2 regions of the Marinomonas sp. ATLA20 genome follow, and region 1 is predicted to be linked to the other one. Evidence: predicted binding sites of a transcription regulator. Region 1 holds the regulator's gene; the other holds the start of a gene.

Region 1 (3,422 bases):
CTCGCCCTTTGTCGACTCGGAAGAAACGTTCTGTGAGTCGAGGAATGTATCTTGGCTCTATGCCAATGCCAGAGTCTTTTATAGAGAACACACCATTAAACTCACTGGACTCCCATTTGATCTCAATCTCGCCGCCATCTGGTGAGTATTTGATGGCGTTAAAAATCAGATTGGAAAAAGCACTATAGAGCTCTTTGTAAGAGCCGTACAAGCGAGCTTCTTCGGGAATTTGCAAATTAATAGAGTGTTTGTCCGTCAACACTGGCGTAGTTGCATTGGTAATGGTTTGTACTAAGTCTGAAACTTTATGCCATTGGTTCTCTTCGCGTTTGTCATTACTCTCCAAGCGAGAAAGCAGTAACAGATCTTCGATGAGTTGTTCCATCCGCTCAGATTGCTCAGACATATTAACAATGCCTTTTTGCATGCTTTTTGGCAGACTGTCCTTGAACATGTCGAGGGTTTCTAAGTAGCCCTTAATAACGGTAAGCGGCGTTTTTAATTCATGGGAAGCGTTGGCAACAAAGTCTTTGCGCATCTGTTCTAGCAAGTGTAAGCGCGTCACATCACGAACAAAAATCAGGTGATCATTTTTATCGTACAATGTGGTTTGAATTTCTAAATAGACGCCATCTTTGGCGGGTGACTTGATGACCAAAGGCTCACCAAAGCGTTTTTGACTAAAGTAACGGAAAAACTCTGGGCTACGGACAATATTAGTGATGATTTGGCCGCGATCGACAGGACGCATTAAGCCGAGAAAGTGAGCCGCCGAGTTATTCCACCACTCCAAGTTACCTTGGTTATCCGCCATGATAACGCCTTCTTTTAAGGCGGTGGTGGAGCTTTCAATTCGGGTTAGCGCTTGGCGCATGCGACGTTTGGATTTGCGTTGTTTCTTATGTAATCGATAAACCGCATCGAATACTTCTCCCCAAATTCCGCTGGCTTCTGGTGGTGCAGCACGACCAGAATGGCGAAGCCAATTATGGAATTGGTAGAGCTGATAAAGCTGCCAGTACAAAGACCCTAAAACGTACAGCAGCAAAACACCCAACAACTGACCTATTATTAGGCCTATTACAATACAAGCCGCGAATCCTGCGAGCCAAGTAATAATAGTGTTTCGCCAAACTGTTTTCATACGGACCTTTTTGCTGAGAAGCGGTAGCCTGTTCCTCGTACTGTTTGTATCAAGAAATCATGAGTACTACCAATGGCTTTGCGTAAACGACGTATATGAACATCAACGGTACGTTCTTCAACGTAGACATTTCCTCCCCATACTTGATCCAACAATTGCGCTCTTGAATAGGCACGCTCTTGGTGTGTCATGAGGAATTTTAGTAGACGGTATTCTGTAGGCCCCATGTCTAAGGGGCGAGTACCAATGGTAACCCGCTGACTGATTGGGTCAAGGGTTAGACCTTCGATTTCAATTGGTTCATCTACGCCTTGAGGGGTCGCGCGTCGTAATACGGCTTTGAGTCGAGCAACTAACTCACGAGGTGAAAATGGCTTGGTGATGTAATCGTCAGCGCCGACTTCTAGACCTTGGATTTTGTTGTCTTCTTCACTTTTCGCAGTCAGCATAATGACTGGAATTTCTGCCGTTGTGGGGTCTTTTTTCAATCTGCGAGTCAGCTCAATGCCGCTACCGCCAGGCATCATCCAATCGGCAAGAATCAAATCCGGACGATGGTCCACAATGATTTCATGGGCTTGCTGAATGTTTTCTGCTTCCAAATACTCGTAGCCCGCCATTTCAAGTGCAATGGCGATCATTTCGCGTATGGAAGATTCGTCGTCAATAATTAATACTTTTTTACCGGTCACAGGATTCATCCTCATCTCAGGAACGGTTTCATTAAAGCGATCTAATGTGACAATTCGGTTACATTGTCACAACTTTGCCACATATTACATAAAATAGCTTGCGACCAGACCGATGAAAACACAGTAACCAACGCGGTTATTGTCTAAAAATGAGCGAAAGCAAGCTTGTCGATCACGCTCTTTAGCTTGATTAAATTGCTGATAAAAGAGTCCAATACACACCACGAGTGATACAAAGTATAGCCAATGTAATCCGGCTAGTAGACCAATCCAGGTCAATAAAGACAAGGTTAGACCTTGTAGGCAAACAATGACGAATAAATCATATCTGCCAAATAAGATGGCGGTGGATTTGATGCCTATTTTGAGGTCATCTGGACGGTCTGTCATTGCATAATAGGTATCATAGGCAATGGTCCAAAAGCAATTGGCGACAAACAGCATCCATAGCTCAGGATCGGTTAAATCTCCTCCCTGTGCACTGTAGGCCATGGGAATTGCCCACGAAAAAGCCAAGCCAAGAAACAACTGGGGTAGATGGGTATAGCGTTTCATAAACGGATACAGAGCAGCCAAGCCTAAGCCTACGAACGACAGTAAAATCGTTTGCAGATCGGTAAAAAGTACTAAAACAAAGCTTAAAATCGACAAAGCACAAAACAGAACAAGTGCTTCTTTTTTAGATACTCGGCCCGACGGTAGCGGGCGGTTTTTAGTACGATCAACATGACCATCGACCTTTCGATCCGCGTAGTCATTAATCACGCAACCCGCAGATCGCATGCTGAAAACGCCTAAGATAAAGATAACGATCAAATGCCATTGAGGCATACCATCGGCTGCCAGCCATAGCGCCCATAATGTTGGCCACATCAGTAAGAATGAACCGATAGGGCGGTTGAATCGAGTGAGTTCTGCGTAGTCTTTAAGTTTGTTCATAACAATCCAAACGGCGGTTTTAGTTGGTTGATCTCATCAAAGAAAGCTTCATTGACCAATATTCCAGGGCCAAACTGATGAAACACAGAGCGTCTCGCCCACAAAGCATTAGGTTGGTTTGGAAACATGCGTTTTGGTAACTGAGTGACCTCAATGCAACTTCGAGACAGGGCCTTATGTTGAAACAGATAGCCACCTAATGGCTTGTCTTTTAAATGCTTTACATGTCGCCAATGGCCTTTCAATGACCTCGCCGGAATGATTGAGCGAGCATAAATAACGGCTCTTCCATCGACGTTAAGCAAGACAGTACGAATGCGTGCCGCTTCTCTTGGTCGCAACGCTAAGCGTTTTCGTTCTCTTGCTGTTGGGATCCCCCAAGAGTCTTCAAGCACATCAACCGTCAATGTTCCTAGGCGTCTAAGCTTTGCTGTTAAAGAGTCTTGAGTGACGAGCCAAGGCCATAAATTTTTCGGTACTTTTACCTTACTAATTTGGTGTATGGGCGACCATCGGTAGTCAAATTGCTGCGCGGCAGAAGCGTTCATTAACGTCATAATTAATTAGGCGTTCATTTTATTAATTAAGGCGACCATCTTGTGGAGCTCTGTTGATTTTTGATAGATGGCATCTCTGCAAGCTTCCGC
Region 2 (3,422 bases), on a different contig from region 1:
TCGGCATCGACACCAAAGTCTAAGAAGCGAACTCCGCCCGTTTCGCACAATTCACTGTATTGTTTGAACAGTGTTGGTACGCTGGCGCCAAAGTGGCTGAGCTGCTCTTTTAGTACTCTAAAGTCTTCATCATAGTTATCGCCGCTGAACATGGCTGAAATAATATCAGCGTGTTCTGCGTTAACTTGATAAGGCGTGAAAGAGCGCGCCAAGTGTTCTTTATCGGCATAATAGAGCTTGTAAAAGGAAACAATGAAATCTTTTGCTACTTGTGGGTAGCTGTTGCTCAAACTCACAGGCCCAAACATGTAGCGAATTTCAGGGTGTCTGTCTAAATAAGCGCCAATGCCATACCACAAATAATCTAGGCTGCGTTTGCCCCAATATTTTGGTTGGATAAAGCTGCGCCCGAGCTCAATGCCCTGTTCGAAATAAGGTTCCATGTCGCACGAGTATTGGAACAGCTCAGAGCTGTATATGCGATTTGGTGTATCTGATTTCATATATCGAGCAACTTCTCCGATACGATACGCACCGACGATCTCTAGTTCTTCTTCATCCCATAGAATCAGGTGACGATAATACTGATCGAACTTGTCCAGATCGGAACGCTCGCCTGTGCCTTCACCTACTTTTCGGAAGGCAATTTCGCGTAAGCGCCCAATCTCTTTCATCGTCACCGACATTGGGTCGTAATCAAACAGGTAGATTTGCTTGTTGTCTTTGGTACTACCAAGATGTTCGGCTATTTTTAGTTCTTGTTTGATCATCTGTCTATTTTGCGGATGCTCAACGGTCTTTTCGGTTTTAAGTAGCGGTTTTTTGCCTTTGGCAATACGGTATAAATGGCGCTTTACGAGTTTGTTTTTTTCTTTATCGCTTAGTGGAAGTTGGGCTAGCTCTTGAATAGGAATGGCTTGGCCAACTTGCATGGGAATTTTGCGATTGCGTTGACGAAACATTTCGTTAGCGAGCTGAATGGTCGATAGCGGACGATATAAAAGAGAGCTGGTGTAAAACAACATGGAATTACGTCCGCCAATATGAACCGGCAGTAACGGGCTGTTAGTCTTTTGCGCCAGTTTTAGATAGTTTTGGTTCCATTGCTGATCTTTTACACCGCTTGGCGACATACGAGACACTTCGCCAGCCGGGAAAATAATCACGGCTTCTTCGTTATGTAGGCAGCTCATGATAGCTTTGAGTTGCTGACGTCCGGTTTTTCCACCAAGATTATCGACGGGAAGAACAAGCTGTTTTAAGCCGTCAAATCCCATTAATAAATCATTAGCTACGATTTTCACGTCTGGGCGGATTTCACCGATTAATCTAAGTAAAGCGAGGCCATCTAAGGCGCCAAGAGGGTGATTAGCGATGATCATTACCCTACCGCTGGCGGGAATGTTTCGGCGATCAACTTGACTTACTTGATAGCTAAAATTGAAGTGATCCAGAACTCGATCAATAAATTCGAAGCCGACACAGCCGTGGTTTTTTTCCAGGAATTGGTTTACTTCACTTTCGTGGAATAAGCGTTTCAACACGCTTAACGTTGGGCGAGTGATAAATGGGCTTTTGTCGAAAAAGTGAGGAGATTTACTGGCAATCATTTGCTCGACTTGTATCACAGTGACGCTCCGCTTTAATAAGTTTTTAGGTATCTTATTAATGAGAGTAGAGCGTTAATATGACAGCGTCGTGACGTTTATGTGGCGAAATTATGACCAGTTAATAAAGACGTTTGCGACTATTTTTTCGCCAACCATTAGTGAAAAGCCGCCAAATAATAAATAAGGCTAGATTATTTAGACGCTTGCTTTGCTGATTAGCTTGCTGGTGTGTTGTCTTCGTCTGTGGTTTCTTCAAACTTATAAAAGAAGTTCCATAAGCAATACAGTGTTATACCTGCCGAGATCATTGCCCAGATAGGTTCATTCGATACCCATTCAAGAATCGTCCATGCGAAACAGAATAAAGTCACAGTGACTCGACGCCATTTAGGGCGGAAAAACGCGCGATCAGATTCGCTCAGCATAATGTTCCTGTATCAATAAAAATTCTATTATTGTTTTCTTACATATTGTTAGTCACTTTTATAGACTAACTATTTGATTCGCCAATCTATTTACGTTTTACAGGAAGACCTTGAAATCGCGTTTATAGAGTTGGCGTACAAACGAAAATAGCGAGGGATATTTACCGTTAGTAAAGTATCCCCAAAGCTTATTGTGCTTTCGTTTTGCTATTTCCTAGGGAAATGTGACGTGATCCTGTTAGCTGAGATTGTCCACTAACTCCTGAATCGATTTTATCTATGTGTCCACCGCGAGCTAGAAACTCTTGCATTTGCTTTTCAATGGATTCCGAGGTTTCCGAAGCGGCCGGCTGTTTCTTCTTAGTTGCCATGATAAATAGTCCTTGTTTTTAGTTTGAACAAGGACTATACCAGATTTTCACAATATTTGCTTGTTATTGGCTAACGTCTGCAAACGTGTACCTATCGTTGGCTTTACTGATAGGCACAGTGTCTGCATTAAGCGGAATGCGGATGGTATCGGCGAATAATAGGATTCAGTAGGCGCGTTAACCAGCCAGTAAATTCAATCGGTGCGTCTAACACGGTTAAACAGATGCATTCTGCATCTTTGGTGACGATTGGCTTATGTTTGTGGCTAGCGTCACGATTAATAAAATCACCTTGACGATAGACACCGCTTTCATCGGAAAAAGCCCCCTCTAATACAAGGGTAATTTCATCACCTGTATGAGTGTGAGTTGGCATGTGAGCGCCTGCTTTTACTCTGGTCAGTGCAATCTGAGCGCCGCCTTCTTCGTTATAAAGTGTGGCGATCTTGAAAGAAGGCGATAAGCGCATCCAATTTAGGTCGTCATAACTTTTTTTGATAAATTGACGAAGACTATTAGGAATGGTGTAGCTGTCCCAATCAACCGCAGTGGGTTCTTCTTCGATCTGCTGCGTCTCGTTTACTTGCTCGGCCTGTGCATTTAATTTTTCGAAAAAGCTGTCTTTTAAGTTGCTCAGCTGACGACTGTCTGTCTTCGTCTGATCAAAAAGGTGTGAGCCAAGCATCTCCAGCTTGCGAATTTGCTGTTGGCATTCATGGCAACGTTCCAGATGTGTAGAAACACATAAAGAATGAGCTAATGGTAATGAGCCGGCGGAGTAGTCGGTCAATATTTCAATCGATGGATGGTAGTTAATCATCGATACTACCTCTTAACGTAAATAGTGAGTTTGTGCAAAGCAAGGCGAACTCGAGACTTAATCGTTCCGAGAGGAAGAGATAACTCTTCCGCTGCTTCTTTGTGGGTTTTGCCTTCTAAGTAGACTTTGGCTAAAACCTGTTTTTGATCCGCAGGCAATTTGTCTAAGCCTTGTTGAATCCGTTCTTGATCTCTTT

Evidence for each region. The regulator PhoB, encoded in region 1, activates phosphate uptake and scavenging genes when phosphate is short. The targets are predictions, from matches to a motif close to TGTCATANNNNTGTCANA.
Region 2: olsF (bifunctional ornithine lipid synthase OlsF) is a predicted target of PhoB. The motif match lies at 1,687-1,704, and genes of this name have one in related genera.

The regions. Positions count from the first base shown of each region.
Region 1 covers NZ_JBXUKU010000001.1:107,408-110,829, reverse strand. The annotation lists gene phoR (phosphate regulon sensor histidine kinase PhoR) at 1-1,144, opposite strand, end outside; gene phoB (phosphate regulon transcriptional regulator PhoB) at 1,141-1,836, opposite strand; gene ubiA (4-hydroxybenzoate octaprenyltransferase) at 1,921-2,775, opposite strand; gene AC2A4J_RS00450 (chorismate--pyruvate lyase family protein) at 2,772-3,332, opposite strand; gene AC2A4J_RS00445 (HDOD domain-containing protein) at 3,339-3,422, opposite strand, start outside.
Region 2 covers NZ_JBXUKU010000008.1:84,623-88,044, forward strand. The annotation lists gene olsF (bifunctional ornithine lipid synthase OlsF) at 1-1,628, opposite strand, end outside; gene AC2A4J_RS14335 (hypothetical protein) at 1,826-2,035, opposite strand; gene AC2A4J_RS14340 (hypothetical protein) at 2,224-2,406, opposite strand; gene AC2A4J_RS14345 (ChrR family anti-sigma-E factor) at 2,534-3,226, opposite strand; gene AC2A4J_RS14350 (sigma-70 family RNA polymerase sigma factor) at 3,232-3,422, opposite strand, start outside.